One region of the Pantoea sp. LS15 genome, then DNA from elsewhere that is predicted to be linked to it. Evidence: predicted binding sites of a transcription regulator. Region 1 holds the regulator's gene; each other region holds the start of a gene.
What was found. The regulator Fur, encoded in region 1, represses iron uptake genes when iron is present. The targets are predictions, from matches to a motif close to ATAATAATGAGAACNACTATCAA.

Region 1 (4,869 bases):
CTATGCGTACGTTCAGTGGCAAACGTAGTGCGCTGGCGCTGGCTATTGCCGGTGTGACAGCAATGTCGGGTCTGGTGATTGCACCAGAGGCGAAGGCAGCAGGTTTTATTGATGACTCAACCCTAACAGGGGGGATCTACTACTGGCAGCGTGAGCGTGATCGTAAAGACGTCACTGAAGATAAATACAAAACCAACCTTTCTCACTCCACCTGGAACGCCAATCTGGATTTCCAGTCTGGTTATGCTGCCGATATGTTTGGTCTGGATATTGCTGCATTCACGGCAATTGAAATGGCAGAAAACGGCGACAGTGCCCACCCGAACGAAATCGCATTCTCCTCCAGTAATAAAGCCTATAAAGAAGACTGGTCAGGAGATAAAAGCGGTATCAGCCTGTATAAGGCAGCAGCGAAATTCAAATACGGCCCGGTATGGGCGCGCGGTGGTTATATTCAGCCAACCGGTCAGACATTGTTAGCACCACACTGGAGCTTTATGCCGGGTACTTACCAGGGGGCGGAAGCGGGTGCCAACTTTGATTACGGTGATGCAGGTGCGTTGAGCTTCTCCTATATGTGGACCAACGAGTACAAAGCACCATGGCACATTGAAATGGACAAGTTCTACCAGAACGATAAGAAAACCAAAGTAGATTATCTCCATTCACTGGGTGCTAAATACGACTTTAAAAACGACCTGGTACTTGAGGCGGCATTCGGCCAGGCTCAAGGTTACATCGATCAGTACTTTGCCAAGGCCAGCTATAAATTTGATATCGCGGGTAGCCCGCTGAGCACCAGCTACCAGTTCTACGGTACGCGCGACAAAGTCAGTAATGGTGGCGTCAATGATATCTATGACGGCACCGCGTGGTTGCAGGCTCTCACCTTCGGCTACAAAGTCGGTCAGGTCGATTTGCGCCTGGAAGGAACATGGGTGAAGGCAGAAGGGCAGCAGGGGTACTTCCTGCAGCGTATGACCCCAACCTATGCATCGTCTAACGGTCGTCTTGATATCTGGTGGGATAACCGCTCTGACTTCAACGCCGACGGCGAAAAAGCGGTGTTCTTCGGTGCAATGTATGACCTGAAAAACTGGAATCTGCCTGGCTGGGCGGTGGGTGCATCGTACGCTTATGCCTGGGATGCAAAACCTGCAGATATGGCCACACCGGATGCTTACTACGATCCAAACTATCGCCTGAAAGAGTCTTCTTACAGCCTGGATGCCATCTATACCCTGCAGGACGGCCGCGCCAAAGGCACGATGTTCAAACTGCACTTCACCCAGTATGACAATCACTCCGACATTCCAAGCTATGCGGGTGGTTACGGCAACATCTTCCAGGATGAGCGTGACGTGAAATTCATGGTTATCGCTCCATTCACCATCTTCTAATGGAGACTGAACATGATGAAAAATATCGTAATCGTCGCGTTGCTGGCTGCGGGGCTGGTGGGGTGTGCGCAGGAGCAGGCACCGAAAGAGGACTCGCGTCTTAAAGAGGCGTATAGCGCCTGCATCAACACGGCGGAAGGTTCACCGGAGAAGATCGAAGCCTGTCAGAGTGTGCTGAATGTGCTGAAGAAAGAGAAGGCACATGAGCAGTTCGCCACACAGGAAAACGTTCGCGTGATGGATTACCAGGCCTGTATTCAGGCACGTAAAACCGGAAACGATCAGGAAGTGGCGAAGCGTTGCGACCAGATCTGGAAAGAGATCCGCAGTAACAACAGCAAATAATTTGCTGTCATCATGCCCGGTAGCACAACGCTACCGGGCTTTTTTGCGTCAAATAGCAGGCAAAAAAAAGCCAACCTTGCGGCTGGCTCAGAGTATGAAAGCTTGAGTTATTTAGCGTCGTGCGCGTGATCGTCTTCGCGGCAATCACCTTCAGCACAGTGACCATACAGGTACAGGCTGTGGTTGGTCAGGCGGATGCCATGACGAGCCGCAATTTCACGCTGACGCGCTTCGATGGAGTCATCGCTAAATTCAATGACCTTGCCACAGTCGAGGCAGATCAGGTGATCGTGGTGCTGTTGCTGGGTCAGTTCGAATACAGATTTACCGCCTTCGAAATTATGACGGGTAACAATGCCCGCGTCATCAAACTGGTTCAGCACGCGATAGACGGTAGCGAGCCCAATTTCTTCACCCATGTCAATAAGGCGTTTATAAAGGTCTTCCGCACTGACATGGTGATTGTCTGGACCCTGAAGCACTTCAAGGATTTTTAACCGAGGAAGCGTAACTTTCAGGCCAGCCTTCTTTAATGCGGTATTGTTGTCAGTCATGCGGAATCTGTCCTGTTGCTAAACGAATCACTTCTGTAGGAAGTGACAGAAAATGCACCTTGGATAATGCGTCTCATTATAGAACTGCCATGTCTAAATGAAAACAGCAAGTCTCAGGCAAAATATGCTTATAAAAATGGGGTATCACCGACAAACTTGCTCAATAGAAACCACATTTTATCAGGGAGACATTGTACAGGTCTGGGCGAAAAAGTTAAAAGATTGTAGCAATTAATTTAATCGGTACGACCTGAGGCTCGGGCGCAACCGCAGTTGCGCCACGATAAAAATCAAGCGTTAAGAATATCATCCAGGTGCAGTTCTTCACGGATCTGCTTAACCCATTTCTCAACGCGTTCTGCGGTCAGTTCTGGCTGGCGGTCTTCGTCGATGGCCAGACCCACGAAATGATCATCATCAGCCAGGCCTTTAGAGGCTTCAAAGTGGTAGCCCGCCGTTGGCCAGTGGCCGACGATAACCGCACCATTTGGCTCAATGATGTCGCGGATGGTACCCAGCGCATCACAGAAATATTCCGCGTAGTCTTCCTGATCGCCACAGCCAAACAGGGCAACCAGCTTGCCGTTGAAATCAACTTCTTCCAGCGTCGGGAAGAAATCATCCCAGTCGCACTGGGCTTCACCGTAGTACCAGGTTGGAATACCCAGCAGCAGAATGTCATAGCCTTCGAGATCTTCTTTGCTGCTCTTGGCGATGTCATGCACATCAGCAACGTCTTTACCGAGCTGTTTTTGAATGTTTTTTGCGATGTTTTCGGTATTGCCGGTATCACTGCCGAAGAAAATGCCGATGATTGCCATGAGTAAAATAACCTCTTGAAACTTAATAGTATGGTGGCGCAATTCGGCCACGGATAAGGGCAATAATAGCAGAACTGGCAACCCTGCGGAAACAGCTATCGCGCAGGACTGCACTCTGTGCTACATGAAAAAGGTGATAAAGGGGATTTTCAGACTTATGCCTGGCTGCGCAATGTCTCAAGTTGAGCGATCAACATCTCTTCAATGAGCTCGCTGCGGCTGATATTACGCGCCTCAGCCAGCTCGTTAAGCGCATCGACGGCGTCGGCGTTGAGCTTCAGTTCGACACGCTTAAGCCCACGATTTTTATCGCGTTTAAGCTGATTGCGTTTATTGATACGCAGCTGTTCATCGCGCGAAAGCGGATTCGTTTTCGGTCGTCCCGGGCGACGCTCATTCGCGAACAGATCTAGTGTCGTACGGTCCGTTTGTTCTTTGGCCATGATTCTGAGACTTCGGGGGAAACAAGCCGCCCTGCTAATGCCCGGGCGATAAGCGCGCCATCATACATCACCAAAAACGGCACGCCAACGACTGGAAGCCTGCAGCCTTCCAGTCGCTCTCTTTTTAATCAATTTGCAGTATCAGCAAGATAGCGGCGAATGGCGCGCAATACGGCGTCAGGTTTTTCCGCGTGAACCCAGTGTCCAGCCCCGGCGATGACATGGGCACGAGCCTGCGGGAATTGTGCCAGCAATGCGTCGCGGTACGCGTCGGTGACGTAAGGCGAGTTGCCGCCACGAATAAAGAGGGTAGAGTGTGGCCAGGTAGGTACCGTTTCCCAGCCTACGATATTGTTGTACTGCTCCCAGAGCACTGGCACGTTAAAACGCCATTGTCCGTCAACAAATGACTTCAGCAGGAACTGCACGACACCTTCTTCATCAAGATGCTCACGCATGACGGCAGCCGCTTGTTGACGCGTTGCGGCACCAGCCGCTGTTACCGCGTTGATCGCCGCGAAAATTTCGTCATGGCGGCGAACGTCGTAATCCACCGGAGCAACATCGATCACCACCAGACCCTGAATTCTCTCAGGTGCCAGCGCCGTCAGGGCCATCACCGCTTTACCGCCCATTGAATGCCCGATGAGGGTTACTTTTTGCAGGTTGTTGGCATCCAGCGTATCCAGCAGATCCTGCGCCATTGCCGCGTAGGTCATCTCTTCTGAGCGCTCTGAAAGGCCGTGATTGCGCATGTCGACTTGCAAAATGTCGTGATCGCTAACCAGATCGCGCGCCAGGACGCCCAGGTTATCCAGGCTGCCAAAAAGTCCGTGAACCAGTACGATGGGAGAATTATTGTTCGGCGATTGTGCAGTTTGCGCTCGGGTATTCAATTTCATGGCAAAGTTCTTTTTTTACGTATGTCAGGTTAGGGTATCATGTTGACCATTCTGCCGCCCGGCTGCAAGGTTCCAGTTTAATCTGACTTTTGCCGCCAACCTGGTTTGACGCTATCCGCTGTTGGGATTTGACCTTATAATCCCAATGACTTGTATTCAGATAAGATATCGCACTGGATTAAGATGAAAACAATCGAAGTTGATGACGAACTCTATCAGTATATTGCCAGCCAGACGCGGCATATCGGGGAGAGTGCGTCCGACATTTTACGGCGTATGCTTAAAATTTCCGCCGTTTCACAGCCTGTCACCCCAGTTACCAAAGATGTCGTGTCTCAGCCGAGCGTTGTTGCACAAGTAAAACCTGCCGTGACACCGGCAAAAGATAAAGTGCGGGCGATGCG
Region 2 (4,869 bases), on a different contig from region 1:
ATTCCATTGATAGCCCAGTTCAACCTGAGCCATCGGTTCGATATGTGTGTAGTGGAAAAGTTACTGGCGTGGCTGCGCGATAACCCTGCGACGCATGCCGGCGCCCGTTTTTCTGTCAATCTGATGCCGTTGACGTTGATGCAAAAAGAGGTGGCGACTGAAATTTGCGCCCTCTTTGAACGATACGGCGTTGCGCCTCAGGCCGTCGTGATTGAGATCACCGAAGAGCAGGCCTTCTCAAATTCAGGCTGCAGCATCCACAATATTCAGCAACTGCGGGATTACGGTTTCCGTATTGCCATCGATGATTTTGGTACTGGCTACGCCAACTACGAGCGTCTCAGACGCCTGCAGGCAGATATCATTAAAATTGACGGCTGTTTTGTTAAAGACATTTGTACCGATGATATGGATGCGATGATCGTCCAGTCGATGTGTAATCTGGCGAAGACAAAATCTCTGTGTGTGGTGGCTGAATATGTAGAAACACCGGCGCAGCGCGAGATGCTGCTTCGCTTCGGTGTGGATTATCTGCAGGGCTACCTGATAGGTAAACCTACACCGCTGGAAGAATTGCGGGCATAAAAAAACCGGGAGCCAGGCTCCCGGTTTGTGTTTTAACAGTAAACGTTACAGTACCAGTGCTGCGATAGAAGCAGACAGGACGCTTACCAGCGTAGAGCCGTAAACCAGTTTCAGGCCAAAGCGAGAAACCACGTTACCCTGTTCTTCGTTCAGACCTTTAATCGCACCGGCGATAATACCGATGGATGAGAAGTTAGCGAAGGAAACCAGGAATACGGACAGAATGCCTTCCGCGCGTGGAGAAAGGGTGCTGGCAATCTTCTGCAGATCCATCATCGCAACGAATTCGTTAGACACCAGTTTAGTCGCCATAATACTGCCCACCTGCAGTGCTTCGTGAGCCGGAACACCCATCACCCATGCAACAGGGTAGAAGATGTAGCCCAGAATACCCTGGAAGGAGATACCCAGAACCGCAGCGAACAGGGCGTTCAGGCCAGAAATCAGCGCAATGAAGCCAATCAGCATGGCGGCAACGATAATCGCCACTTTGAAACCTGCCAGAATGTACTCACCCAGCATTTCGAAGAAACTCTGGCCTTCGTGCAGGTTTGACATCTGGATGTTCTCTTCGCTGGCATCAACGCGGTACGGGTTGATCAGTGACAGAACGATAAAGGTGCTGAACATGTTCAGAACCAGTGCCGCAACCACGTATTTTGGCTCCAGCATGGTCATATACGCGCCCACGATAGACATGGAAACGGTAGACATTGCGGTTGCCGCCATGGTGTACATGCGGTTGCGGGACATCTTACCGAGAATATCTTTATACGCGATGAAGTTCTCAGACTGACCGAGGATCAGGGAACTGACGGCGTTGAATGATTCCAGTTTACCCATGCCGTTCACTTTGGATAACAGGAAACCAATTCCACGAATAATAAACGGCAGAACACGGATGTGCTGCAGAATACCGATCAGCGCAGAGATGAAGACAATTGGGCATAGCACCTTCAGGAAGAAGAACGCCAGACCTTCGTCGTTCATTTTACCGAAGACAAAGTTCGTCCCTTCGTTGGCAAACCCGAGCAGTTTTTCGAACATTTCGGAGAAGCCTTTTACGAAGCCAAGCCCCACGTTGGAGTTCAGGAAGAACCAGGCGAGTAAAACTTCAATGACCAGCAGTTGGACAACATAACGAATACGAATTTTTTTGCGGTCTGTGCTGACCAGCAATGCAAGTGCAGTAACGACAACAAGTGCCAGGACAAAATGAAGGACGCGGTCCATATTTGCTCCAAATTTGAGGCAGGTTTAATTTTCTTGCACATTCTATGTAACGAAGGAAAAGAAAACGAGATCAAGGGCACACTATAGTTACATCCTGTGACGAGTCTCAAAATTAGTGATCCACAATACATTTTTGTTATGTTAGGTAAATGAGTGAAAAGTTAAGTTTGTGTGCTAGTCTTCACAAAAGAGCGCGCGATTTCAGTTATTGTCAGGTCGCCCTCAGCTTACCCGCCTGTCTATCGTCCAAAGCTATCAGAGAAATCACTGTTAACTTCATAAATGATCTTGATAATCATTCTCATTTTGATAGCATTAAACATAGCAAAGGCTATATTTCCAGAGGCAGAAATGACAAACAGTCGCGTAGAGGGTAGCAGTGGCAGAGCAGCGCGCAAGTTGCGGTTCGCATTAATGGGACCTGCGTTCATTGCTGCCATTGGCTATATCGATCCAGGTAACTTTGCGACCAATATTCAGGCCGGGGCCAGCTTTGGCTACAAACTGCTGTGGGTAGTCGTCTGGGCTAACCTGATGGCGATGCTGATTCAGATGCTATCCGCAAAGCTTGGGATTGCCACGGGTAAAAACCTGGCGGAGCAAATTCGCGATCATTATCCGCGCCCGGCGGTCTGGCTCTACTGGATTCAGGCCGAAATCATCGCCATGGCGACCGACCTCGCTGAATTTATCGGTGCGGCGATTGGCTTTAAATTGATTTTGGGGGTGTCGCTGTTGCAGGGGGCGGTACTGACCGGGATCGCTACTTTCCTGATTTTGATGTTGCAGCGTAGGGGGCAAAAACCGCTGGAGAAGGTAATTGGCGGTCTGCTGTTGTTTGTCGCTGCGGCCTATATTGTTGAGCTGATTTTCTCACAACCCAATCTGGCGCAGCTCAGTAAAGGGATGGTGATCCCAAGTCTGCCAACCTCTGAAGCGGTGTTTCTGGCCGCTGGTGTGCTGGGGGCGACCATCATGCCGCATGTCATTTATCTGCACTCTTCACTGACTCAGCATCTCCATGGCGGGACACGTAAAGAACGCTACTCTGCGACCAAATGGGATGTGGCTATCGCCATGACAATTGCTGGTTTTGTTAATCTGGCGATGATGGCGACTGCCGCGGCCGCTTTCCACTTTAACGGCCACACCGGTATTGCCGATCTCGACCAGGCTTATCTTACGCTGGAGCCGTTATTGAGCCACGCTGCTGCCACGATATTTGGTCTGAGTCTGGTGGCAGCGGGTCTCTCTTCTACGGTTGTGGGGACCCTGGCAGGGCAGGTGGTCATGCAGGGGTTTGTTCGTTTCCATATTCCACTGTGGGTGCGTCGCTCTGTCACGATGTTACCGTCATTTATCGTGATTCTGATGGGGCTCGATCCAACAAGGATCCTGGTCATGAGTCAGGTCTTGTTGAGTTTTGGTATTGCGCTGGCGCTGGTGCCGTTACTGATCTTTACCAGCAACAAAGCACTGATGGGCGACCTGGTTAACACGACGCTGGTGAAACGGATCGGCTGGGCTATTGTCGTGGTAGTGGTTGCACTGAATCTGTGGTTGTTGATTGGAACAGTGTTAGGTCTGTAAGTTGTAATAAAGAAAAAGGAGCCGTGAGGCTCCTTTTTGCATTAATGGCGACCATGGCCATGACCACCACGTCCTCTTCCGCCGTGGTCCCAACCACCACCGCGGCGGTCATCACGGTCGTTCCAGCCTTCACGGTAACCACGCTCATAGGCGTTGTTTTTATACCAGCCGCGATGCAAACCATTATCATGTTTCCACCAGCGATCTCCACGCCACTCGTAGTGACGATGCCAGTAATCACGGTCGCGCCAGTAGCCACCGTCCCAGTATCTGCCGTAGTCGTCACGATCGCCAATTTGTAATTTTACTGATGGCAACAGGGTGATTTCGCCCGCAGTGGCGATGAGCGGGGCCGAAGCCAGTAATACCGCTGCAAGAATCAGTGACCTGAACATACTCTTTCTCCTTCACGATCGGGGCCTTTGCGAGGCCTGTTAACTCAATATTACGAGTTGGTAAAGCCTCGTTTCATCGCCTGAACTCCGAATTCATGAGTGAGAGCACTTTTTGCTAAAAATGCTTTTATTTTGAGCTGCCCAGGATCTCCTCAATAATGTTCAGTTCTTCATCTGAAAAATGGCCGTTTTCCAGCATGCCCACGGCGTCATCAATCTGGGCGGCCTTGCTTGCCCCAATAAGTACAGATGTCACCGATTCATGGCGTAAGATCCAGGCCAGCGCCATCTGAGACAGCTTCTGGCTGCGGCTTTCCGCCAGGGTATTCAGTTTTCTGACCTTAACCAGCTTCTCTTCAGTTATCTGGTCAGGATTAAGGAACTTACTGCCACTCGCCGCACGTGAGTCTGCGGGGATACCGTTCAGATAGCGGTTGGTTAGTTGACCTCCTGCCAGTGGCGAGAAGGGAATACACCCGACCCCTTTTTCCAGCAGTACATCCAGCAAACCCTCTTCCGGCGCGCGTTCAAACATAGAGTATTTCGGCTGGTGGATCAGGCAGGGCGTACCAAGGTCTTCAAGGATATCAATCGCTTTACGAGCCAGTTCAGCGGGGTAGTTGGATAACCCGACATACAGCGCTTTTCCCTGACGCACGATATGGTCAAGCGCTTTCATTGTTTCCAACAGCGGCGTGTGTGGGTCAGGACGATGATGGTAGAAGATATCAACATACTCCAGTCCCATGCGTTTCAGGCTTTGATCCAGACTTGCCAGCAGATATTTGCGTGACCCCCAGTCACCGTAAGGGCCTTCCCACATGGTATAGCCCGCTTTGGTTGAGATGATCAATTCGTCGCGCCATGGCAGGAAATCCTCCTGCAAAATACGTCCAAAATTACGTTCAGCTGATCCCGGTGGCGGGCCATAGTTATTGGCAAGGTCGAAATGCGTAATGCCCAGATCGAAGGCGCGCTGTAAAAGTTGACGGCTGTTTTCGATAAGCGTTGCGTCACCGAAGTTATGCCAAAGCCCAAGGGATATGGCTGGCAATTTCAGGCCGCT
Region 3 (4,869 bases), on a different contig from region 1:
ACCGTCGGCGGTCTTGGTGATTCGCTGGAAGTGATTAAGCAGAAGAGCATCGAAAACGTCGACATGCTGAAAGGGCTGAACTTCGTTGCCATCGTGTCGCTGATGGGCTGGGGTCTGGGTTACTTTGGTCAGCCGCATATTCTGGCGCGCTTTATGGCTGCGGATTCTCACCACACCATCGTGCATGCACGTCGCATCAGTATGACGTGGATGATCCTGTGTCTGGCGGGGGCGTGTGCGGTAGGCTTCTTTGGTATCGCGTACTTCAACAATAACCCGGCACAGGCGGGCGCGGTGAACCAGAACGCCGAACGTGTGTTCATTGAACTGGCGCAGATTCTGTTTAACCCGTGGATTGCCGGTATTCTGCTCTCTGCGATTCTGGCGGCAGTGATGTCTACTCTGAGCTGCCAGCTGCTGGTCTGCTCCAGTGCAATCACCGAAGATCTGTACAAAGCTTTCCTGCGCAAAGGTGCAAGCCAGAAAGAGCTGGTGTGGGTAGGGCGCTTTATGGTTCTGCTGGTGGCGCTGGTGGCCATCGCACTGGCGGCCAACCCGGAAAACCGCGTATTGGGCCTGGTGAGCTACGCGTGGGCGGGCTTTGGTGCGGCATTTGGTCCGGTAGTGCTCTTCTCCGTGTTGTGGTCACGCATGACCCGTAACGGCGCGCTGGCGGGGATGATTATCGGTGCGGTTACCGTGATCGTCTGGAAACAGTTCGCGTGGCTGGGCCTGTATGAAATCATTCCGGGCTTCATTTTCGGTAGCATTGGTATTGTGGTCTTCAGCCTGCTGGGTAAAGCGCCGTCAGCATCCATGCAGAAACGCTTTGCTGAAGCAGATGCGCATTACCACTCTGCACCGCCGACTAAGCTGCAGCCGGAATAATTTTTTCCCCTGAACACTGAAAGCCGGGCAAGCGTTAGCGCTGCCCGGCTTTTTTCTTGCCAAAATCCGTAATTTCCTGTGATATCCATGTGCTTATAACAATGAGGATAGCGAAGCATGACAATCAAAACAGGGGTAATGGCTGCGGCATTTTTGATGCTGGCTGGCTGCACTGCGCCATCGCAACACGCGGCGGTAGAGACCTGCAAAGCGGATAACCAGATGCAGCAAACCACGCTCTATTTCGGCCTGAACCGTCCGGCCGGGGCGCAGATCACAAATAACGAGTGGCAGCAGTTTGTTGATCAGGACGTCACACCGCGTTTTCGTGATGGTCTGACGGTATTTGATGCGCGTGGACAGTGGTTGGGTAACGACGGGAAGGTAGCGCGTGAACCGAGTAAAGCGCTGATGCTGATCCACGGTAAAGATGCGCAGAGTGAAAAGAACATCGAAGCGTTACGCGGGATTTATAAGTCCCGCTTCGCGCAGGAGTCGGTGATGCGTGTCGACCAGCCAGTTTGCGTGCAGTTCTGATAAAAACGGCGGGATATCCCCCCGTTCTGACTTACAACACTAAACCCGCAAAACTCGCTGACAGCAGGCTCACCAGCGTCGCGCCATAAACCAGACGCAAACCAAACCGCGATACCACGTTCCCCTGCTGCTCGTTCAGGCCTTTAATCGCCCCGGCCACAATGCCGATGGATGCAAAGTTCGCGAACGACACAAGGAAAACAGACAAAATTCCCAACCCACGAGGTGACATCGAATGAGCGATTTTTTGCAGCTCAATCATCGCTACAAATTCATTCGCCACCAGTTTGGTCGCCATAATACTGCCCGCATTTAAGGCATCGCTCAGAGGAATGCCCACCAGCCATGCCAGGGGATAAAATACATAACCCAGGATTTGCTGGAAGCTCATGCCAAACAGGCTGGAGAAGAGGGCGTTAACGGCGCTAATAAGGGCAATAAAGCCAATCAGCATCGCCAGAATAATCATCGCCACTTTAAAACCAGCCAGAATATACTCGCCGAGCATTTCGAAGAAGCTCTGGGATTCATGCAGTTTTTCAAGTTTGATATCCGGCTCCGCTTCCGGGCGCGCCGGGTTGATAACGGAGAGAATAATAAAGGTGCTGAACATGTTCAGAATCAGCGCCGCCACCACAAATTTGGCATCGAGCATGGTCATATAGGCGCCAACAATCGACAGAGAGACCGTCGACATAGCTGTAGCCGCCATCGTGAAGAGACGACGTGAGGAGAGATCGCCCAGCACGCCTTTGTAGGCAATGAAGTTTTCAGACTGGCCGAGGATCAATGAACTCACCGCATTAAAGGATTCCAGTTTGCCCATACCATTCAGTTTTGACAGCAGCGTGCCGATCACCCGAATAAATATCGGCAGAATTCGCCAGTGTTGCAGAATACCGATCAGCGCGGAAATAAAAATAATCGGACAAAGTACACCGAGGAAAATGAACGCCAGTCCTTTTTCACCCATCCCACCAAAGACAAAATTGGTGCCTTCGGCAGCAAATTTCAGCAGTGATTCAAAGAACCCTGAGACGTATTTAATCAGGAATAACCCGCTTTCGGCGTGCAGGAAAAAGAACGCCAGAGCAATCTCAATGACAATCAGCTGTAAAACAAAACGAATGCGAATTTTTCGGCGGTCGAAACTCACCAGCCAGGCCAGCGCAAGAATAATCACCAGCGCGAGCAGGAAATGGACAATCTTAAACATAATTAATTTTCACCAGGTGTTTGAGGCAGATATTTAGCCACAGCCCTGGTTAACCGTAAATGGGCATTTTGGTTATAACTTATAAACTTAACGATAACGACAGCAACTATTACCAGACTTTGCGTTTACAACTCGTCATCAAAACAACACACATTTCGCTTGTTTTTCTTCCCGTCGTAATGATAATCACTATCACAAGAATTTACCTTTCTTTGCATCAGTTGACCGCGATAAACATTTAAGGTGTCGGCATGTTTGTTCCATTTCTCATTATGTTACGTGAAGGGCTCGAAGCTGCCCTCATTGTCAGTCTCATCGCCAGTTATCTGAAGCGAACCCAGCGCGGACGCTGGATTGGCGTCATGTGGGTGGGGGTGTTCCTTGCCGCGGCGCTGTGTCTGGGCCTGGGTATCCTGATCAATGAAACCACCGGTGAATTCCCGCAGAAAGAACAGGAACTGTTTGAAGGCATCGTTGCGGTGATCGCGGTGGTGATCCTCACCTGGATGGTGTTCTGGATGCGTAAAGTCTCCCGTAACGTAAAGGTGCAACTGGAGCAGGCGGTGGATAACGCCCTGCAAAAGAGCAATAACCACGGCTGGGCACTGATCATGATGGTCTTTTTCGCCGTCGCGCGTGAAGGCCTGGAGTCAGTTTTCTTCCTGCTGGCGGCATTTCAGCAGGATGTCGGCATCTGGCCGCCGTTAGGTGCGATGCTGGGTCTTGCTACGGCTGTGGTGCTGGGTTTCCTGCTTTACTGGGGCGGCATTCGCCTTAACCTGGGGGCCTTCTTCAAGTGGACGAGTCTGTTTATTTTGTTGGTGGCTGCTGGGCTGGCGGCAGGGGCGATTCGCGCCTTCCATGAAGCGGGCCTGTGGAACCATTTCCAGGATGTGGCGTTCGACCTCAGCAACGTTCTTTCCACCCATTCACTGACCGGCACCCTGCTCGAAGGCATCTTCGGCTATCAGGAAACGCCGAGCGTCAGCGAAGTGGCGATGTACTTTATCTATCTCATTCCGGCGCTGGCGCTGTTCTTTATGCCATCGCGCCCCAGCGCTCAGCCGTCGCGTACTGCGCCCTGATGTGCTTACTGTAGTTACAACATACTTTTAAAGGGAAGGGTCATGGCAATTCAATTTCGTCGTAGTGCGTTACAGGTTGGTGTGGCAGCGCTTGTTGCTTCTGCCTTTGCCGCTCAGGCTGCTGATATTCCACAGGTCAAGGTGACGGTGAATGATAAGCAATGCGAGCCGATGACCATTACGGTCAACAGCGGCAAGACACAATTTATTATTCAGAACCACAGCCAGAAAGCGCTGGAGTGGGAAATTCTCAAAGGTGTGATGGTTGTGGAAGAGCGCGAAAATATCGCGCCTGGCTTTAGCCAGAAAATGACGGCTAACCTGCAGCCGGGTGAATATGACATGACCTGCGGTCTGCTGACCAACCCGAAGGGTAAGCTCATTGTTAAAGGGAATGCCACGGCGGATGCCGCGAAAGGTACGGCCCTGCTGAGCCTGGGCGATGCCATCACCGCTTATAAAGCGTATGTCTCCAAAGAGACGGCTGACCTGGTCGCGGGTACCAAAGCCTTTACCGATGCGGTGAAAGCAGGTGATATCGAAAAAGCGAAATCCCTGTATGCGCCGACTCGTCAGCACTACGAGCGTATTGAGCCGATTGCTGAGTTGTTCTCTGACCTTGATGGCAGCATTGATGCCCGCGAAGACGATTTCGAGCAAAAAGCGGCTGATCCGAAATTCACCGGCTTCCACCGTCTGGAGAAAGCCCTGTTTGGTGAGAACTCCACGAAAGGGATGGAGAAATACGCTGAGCAGCTGAACGGTGACGTGCTGGAGCTGCAAAAGCGCATCAGCGAGCTGGCTTTCCCGCCTTCAAAAGTGGTGGGCGGTGCCGCAGCGCTGATTGAAGAAGTAGCCGCCAGCAAAATCAGCGGTGAAGAAGATCGCTACAGCCATACCGACCTGTGGGATTTCCAGGCCAACGTCGATGGTTCACAAAAAATTGTCGATCTGCTGCGTCCTCAGTTGCAGAAAGAGAACAGCGAACTGCTGGCTAAAGTGGATGCTAACTTCAAAAAAGTCGACACCATTCTGGCGAAGTACCGTACTAAAGATGGGTTTGAAACCTACGATAAACTGACTGATGCCGACCGTAATGCGCTGAAAGGCCCGATTACCGCCCTGGCGGAAGATCTCTCTCTG
Region 4 (4,869 bases), on a different contig from region 1:
CGGTGGCGGTGGTCATGCAGCCAATGTGAGCATAAACGCCGGTGATCAACAGTTGATTACGCCCCGTCTCTTTCAGCATCTGCTCCAGCGGCGAACGGTGGAAGGCGCTGTAACGCCATTTCACCAGCACCGTGTCCGCTTCGTCCGGCGCCAGCTCAGCCACAATACGCTGCTGCTCAGGTGAACGGGTCAGCCCGGGTCCCCACATGTCGTTCAACAGGGCGCGGTCTTCATCGCTCTGCTCTTTTGGCTGAGCGGTGTAATACACTGGAATGTTATGTTCTTTGCAGTACGCGCGAAGTTTCGCGATATTCGCTACCACCTGCTGCATCATCGCGCTGTTTTCGCCCCAGAAGTTCAGGAAGTACTCCTGCATATCGTGGATCAACAGCGCGGCACGCTCTGGTTCAAACGCCCAGTTCACTTTACTGGTCGGCAGCTCTGCGGCGGTTGGTAGCGCATAGGCGGTTAATTTTGGGATAGCCATACTCTGTTCCTCAGCCCCGGGCGCGTTCAGCAAGCCACAGGCGCAACTGTTTCTTATCGACTTTACCGACAGGCGTTAACGGGAGCGCATCAACGCTCTCCACGCGGTCCGGCAGTTTGAATTCTGCGACGCCCTGCTCGCGCAGGAAGCGACGTACTTCGACTGCACGTAATGGCTGTTTCACCACCAGATACGCACAGCTCTTTTCGCCAAGCAGGCTGTCCTCCATGCTCACCAGCGCGGCGTGGATCACCGCCTCGTGGCGCAGAAGCAGGTTTTCGATCTCTTCGGCGGCGATCTTCTCCCCGCCGCGGTTGATCTGATCTTTCTCACGCCCCTGCACGGTGATATAGCCCTGATCGTCAATGGCGATCAGATCACCGGAGCAGTAAAAACCGTTGGCATCAAAGGCGCTGGCATTGTGTTCCGGGCTGTTGAAGTAGCCGCGGAAAGTGTACGGCCCGCGGGTCATCAAACGCCCGACTTCGCCGCGCGGCAGCGGATTACCGTGCTCATCAGCCACCCACACTTCGTCGTCCGGACACATTGGACGGCCCTGAGTGTTGATGATGCGTTCCGGGGAATCGTCGAGGGCGGTGTAGTTCACCAGCCCTTCTGCCATGCCAAACACCTGCTGAAGCTGGCAACCAATCTCAGCCGGAATACGCGCAGCGAGCGTAGCGGACAACCGAGCGCCCCCCACCTGCAACAGCGTGAGTGATTTCAGTTGAGTGTTTCCGGTTCCTTCGGCAATCGCCTGTAGCCAGAGACTGACCGCCGGTGGCACCAGCGAGGTGACAGTAATCTGATGCTGTTCAATCAGCGGGAAGCACAGCGTAGCGCTCGGATCATTCGCCAGCACCACACAGCCACCTGCCGTGAAGACGCCTAACGATCCCGGCGAACTCATGGCGTAGTTATGTGCCGCAGGCAGCGCGTTCAGGTAACGGGTTTCAGCGGTAATGCCGCAGATCTCGTTGCTACGACGGATGCTGTAGTCGTAATCGTTGTGCGTGCGCGGGATCAGCTTCGGCGTACCGGTGCTGCCGCCGGAGAGCTGGAAGAAGGCCACTTCATCAGCGGGTGTCGGGTTCGCAATAAAATTGTCCACGGGACGTGCAATCGCCGTTTCCAGTGCATGTTCCCCTTTATCGCCACGCAGCAGCACGACGCGCACTGAGCGGTGTTCATCAGTAAAAGTATTGAGGAACGCATCGCCCGTAAAAAGCGCATGGTCGCGATCGGCGATCAGTACAGCGGGTTTAATTTGCGTGGCATAGGCATTTAGCTCACTGCGCTGATGGCTGAAGAGCGCGTTAACCGGAGCCACGCCGATTTGCAGCAGCGCGAAAAAGGTGATGTAGAATTCGGCCACGTTACCGAGTTGAACCAGTGCCGTTTCGCCGCGATGCAGTCCCTGTGCCTGTAAAGCCGACGCCAGATTGTTCACCGCCTGATTAAACGCGCGGTAACTTATGCGACGCTCGCCGTCGATGATCGCCACCGCGTCGCTATCCGCATGATCCGTCAGAATGTGGGTCAGGGGCAGATCCTGCCAGTAGCCTTTTTCACGGTAGCGCCGGGCAAATTCCTCGGGCCAGCGAGTAAAGGGAATGATCATGAGTATTCCTTAGTGCAAACCAAAAACGTTGAGCATGGTGGAGAGTTTCACACCGGTTTCGCGCCACTCACCCACCGGGGAGGAGGCAGGCACAATGCCCGCCCCGGCAAACAGGCGAACAGACTTCTCATGCAGACGCGCGCAGCGGATGGTCACCACCCACTCACCGTTACCTTCGCTGTCGCACCAGCCGACAATGCCGCCGAACAGTTCACGATCAAACGGCTCCAGTTCGGCAATCAGTTCTTTTGCCGCCTGATGCGGGAACCCGCTCAGTGCTGGGGTCGGGTGCAACAGGCAGGCCAGGCTCAGGGCGTTTTCGTTTTCTCGCGCGTCACCTTCCACCGGCGTCGCCAGATGCCACAGCGTGGGTGTCGTGATCAGCTGCGGAGAATCAGGCATGCTGAGATGGTGGCTGCGCGGCGCCAGAGTAGATTTCATCGCCTGAGTTACCAGGTCGTGCTCGTGGCGGTCCTTCTCAGAAGCCAGCAATTTATTGCCCGCCTCGCGGTCAAGCACATCATCGGGCTGACGACGTGCAGAGCCTGCCAGCGGGAGCGAGCTAAAATGAGTCCCCTCTTTTCGTAACAGCAGTTCCGGGCTTGCTCCCAGCAGCACGTCCCCCTCTTCCAGCGGCACATGGAAGTTAAAACTGGCCGGGTTCTGGGCGATAAGACGCTCCATCAGAGCACCGCTATTCAGAGGCTTGTCGGTCGCGATATCAATCAGGCGCGATAGCACCACTTTGTTCACCTGAGGCGTGGCAGTAAGTGCGGCGGCACGGGCGACCATCTCTTCAAAAACAGGCTGCGGGGGAATTTCGATGCGTTGCTCCACCTTCAGCGCCTGCGAGCCGGAAAAATAGGGAGCGGATTGCTGACGTGCAGGACGGGAAAATGTCTGCCAGCGTTGTGGAATAAACAGTGACGACCGTTTGCGGGTATCGAACGGAATAGCCCCTACCATCACCGGATGCGCGATACCGCTGGCTTTTGCATCCCGGAAGGCCTGCGCTAATTTTTGCTGGAAGTGGCCAGTCAGGTCATCACCACCGACGGCAGGTTCAGAGAAGCGGGCAAAACAGCCGGACGTGGTAAAACTGCGGTAAGGCGACATAAAGAAAAAGCTGTCTGATTGCAGCGTGGTCGCGGTGTGCTGAACTTCCTCAGCCAGGGACGTATCCATATCATCCTCCTGAAATGATAAAAGAAGCAATAATGATTATCATTTATGTTTTCGTCGGCTAACCTAATCCCACAGCGCTCCGCTGTCAACCATCGGGTAAATACTTGTGCGACAAACGCTTGCATCCCTTTCTTACAACCATGAAAATGAGAAGCATTATCTTCAACAAAAACAGGATGTCGCTCAGTGAAATTCCCTGCCGTTTGCCGCAATGCCCTTTTTTTAACAGGACTTTTTGTTTTAGGACTAACCTCAGCCACCGCCGCAGACTGGCCGCGGCAGGTCACCGACAGTCGTGGCGTGCATACCCTGGAGAGCAAACCGGCGCGTATTGTCTCCACCAGCGTGACGTTAACGGGTTCCCTGCTGGCGATTGACGCACCGGTGGTTGCCAGTGGCGCCACCACGCCCAACAACCGCGTGGCGGATGCACAGGGCTTTTTACGTCAGTGGGGAGATATCGCGAAACAGCGCAACGTTGCGCGTCTTTACATTGGCGAACCCAGCGCCGAAGCGGTCGCCGCGCAAATGCCGGATCTGATTTTGATCAGCGCCACCGGCGGGGATTCTGCGCTGGCGCTCTACGACCAACTCTCCGCCATTGCCCCGACGCTGGTGATCAATTACGACGATAAAAGCTGGCAGGAACTGCTGACGCAGTTGGGCACCATCACCGGGCAGGAAAAGCAGGCCGCAGAGCGCATCGCGGCGTTCGATAAAAAGCTCACCCAGGTGAAACAGCAGATGAAACGGCCACCACAGCCAGTGAATGCCATCGTCTACACTGCCGCCGCACACAGCGCCAACCTCTGGACCGCTGAATCCGCGCAGGGCAAGCTGCTGCACCAGCTTGGCTTTACGCTGGCGGAATTGCCCACCGGATTGCACACATCAAAAAGCCAGGGTAAACGCCACGACATCATCCAGTTGGGCGGCGAAAACCTGGCAACGGGGCTGAACGGCGAAGGGTTGTTTGTGTTTGCCGGTGACCAGAAAGATGTCGACGCGATTTACGCCAATCCGCTGCTGGCGCATCTGCCTGCGGTGGAGAACAAACGCGTCTGGGCACTGGGCACAGAGACGTTCCGCCTGGATTATTACAGTGCGATGTTGGTTTTAGACAGACTGAATACAATGTTTAAGTAGGCATTAACCCTCCCTCTCCCTGTGGGAGAGGGCTGGGGTGAGGGCATCACGCCGCACCGTCGTTTAACACAACCTCCTGCCTGAACCGCCGCAACTCCACCAATACCACCAGCAAAATCGCGCCAAGTATCGCTAAGGCAAACCCGCTGCTGCTCGCCGACGCCACCGGGGTCATCATTGCCCCCAGCCCACCAAGGATCGCCGCACCAATTGCATCCCCCGTTACGTTCTGTGCCGTCCACAGGCCATTAATTCGCCCCAGCATCCCTTCCGGTGTCTGGGTCTGAATCAGGGTATATTGCAGCAGCGAACTGATAGCACTCAACCAGCCGAAGAGCACCAGACAAATCACGCCCAACGCCCACACCGGCATCAGGCTGAAGAAACCAATGGCGATAAACGAGGCCAGCGTGGCAAGCAGCATAATCAG

Region 2: a site for Fur is predicted at 2,107-2,129, ahead of HED65_RS04430 (Nramp family divalent metal transporter). Genes of this name have one in related genera too.
Region 3: a site for Fur is predicted at 2,815-2,837, ahead of efeU (iron uptake transporter permease EfeU). Genes of this name have one in related genera too.
Region 4: a site for Fur is predicted at 3,434-3,456, ahead of fepB (Fe2+-enterobactin ABC transporter substrate-binding protein). Genes of this name have one in related genera too.

What each region holds. Positions count from the first base shown of each region.
Region 1 covers NZ_JAAVXA010000021.1:23,321-28,189, forward strand. The annotation lists gene chiP (chitoporin ChiP) at 3-1,400, shown strand; gene chiQ (ChiQ/YbfN family lipoprotein) at 1,416-1,745, shown strand; gene fur (ferric iron uptake transcriptional regulator) at 1,853-2,299, opposite strand; gene fldA (flavodoxin FldA) at 2,590-3,120, opposite strand; gene ybfE (LexA regulated protein) at 3,276-3,563, opposite strand; gene ybfF (esterase) at 3,692-4,465, opposite strand; gene seqA (replication initiation negative regulator SeqA) at 4,649-4,869, shown strand, end outside.
Region 2 covers NZ_JAAVXA010000002.1:204,647-209,515, forward strand. The annotation lists gene HED65_RS04420 (sensor domain-containing phosphodiesterase) at 1-585, shown strand, start outside; gene HED65_RS04425 (NupC/NupG family nucleoside CNT transporter) at 631-1,818, opposite strand; gene HED65_RS04430 (Nramp family divalent metal transporter) at 2,170-3,408, shown strand; gene HED65_RS04435 (DUF2502 domain-containing protein) at 3,450-3,803, opposite strand; gene mgrA (L-glyceraldehyde 3-phosphate reductase) at 3,931-4,869, opposite strand, start outside.
Region 3 covers NZ_JAAVXA010000004.1:202,989-207,857, reverse strand. The annotation lists gene putP (sodium/proline symporter PutP) at 1-888, shown strand, start outside; gene HED65_RS08750 (DUF3574 domain-containing protein) at 1,006-1,425, shown strand; gene HED65_RS08745 (NupC/NupG family nucleoside CNT transporter) at 1,457-2,641, opposite strand; gene efeU (iron uptake transporter permease EfeU) at 2,893-3,726, shown strand; gene efeO (iron uptake system protein EfeO) at 3,769-4,869, shown strand, end outside.
Region 4 covers NZ_JAAVXA010000003.1:327,024-331,892, reverse strand. The annotation lists gene HED65_RS07465 (isochorismatase) at 1-487, opposite strand, end outside; gene entE ((2,3-dihydroxybenzoyl)adenylate synthase EntE) at 498-2,105, opposite strand; gene entC (isochorismate synthase EntC) at 2,118-3,293, opposite strand; gene fepB (Fe2+-enterobactin ABC transporter substrate-binding protein) at 3,480-4,439, shown strand; gene entS (enterobactin transporter EntS) at 4,486-4,869, opposite strand, start outside.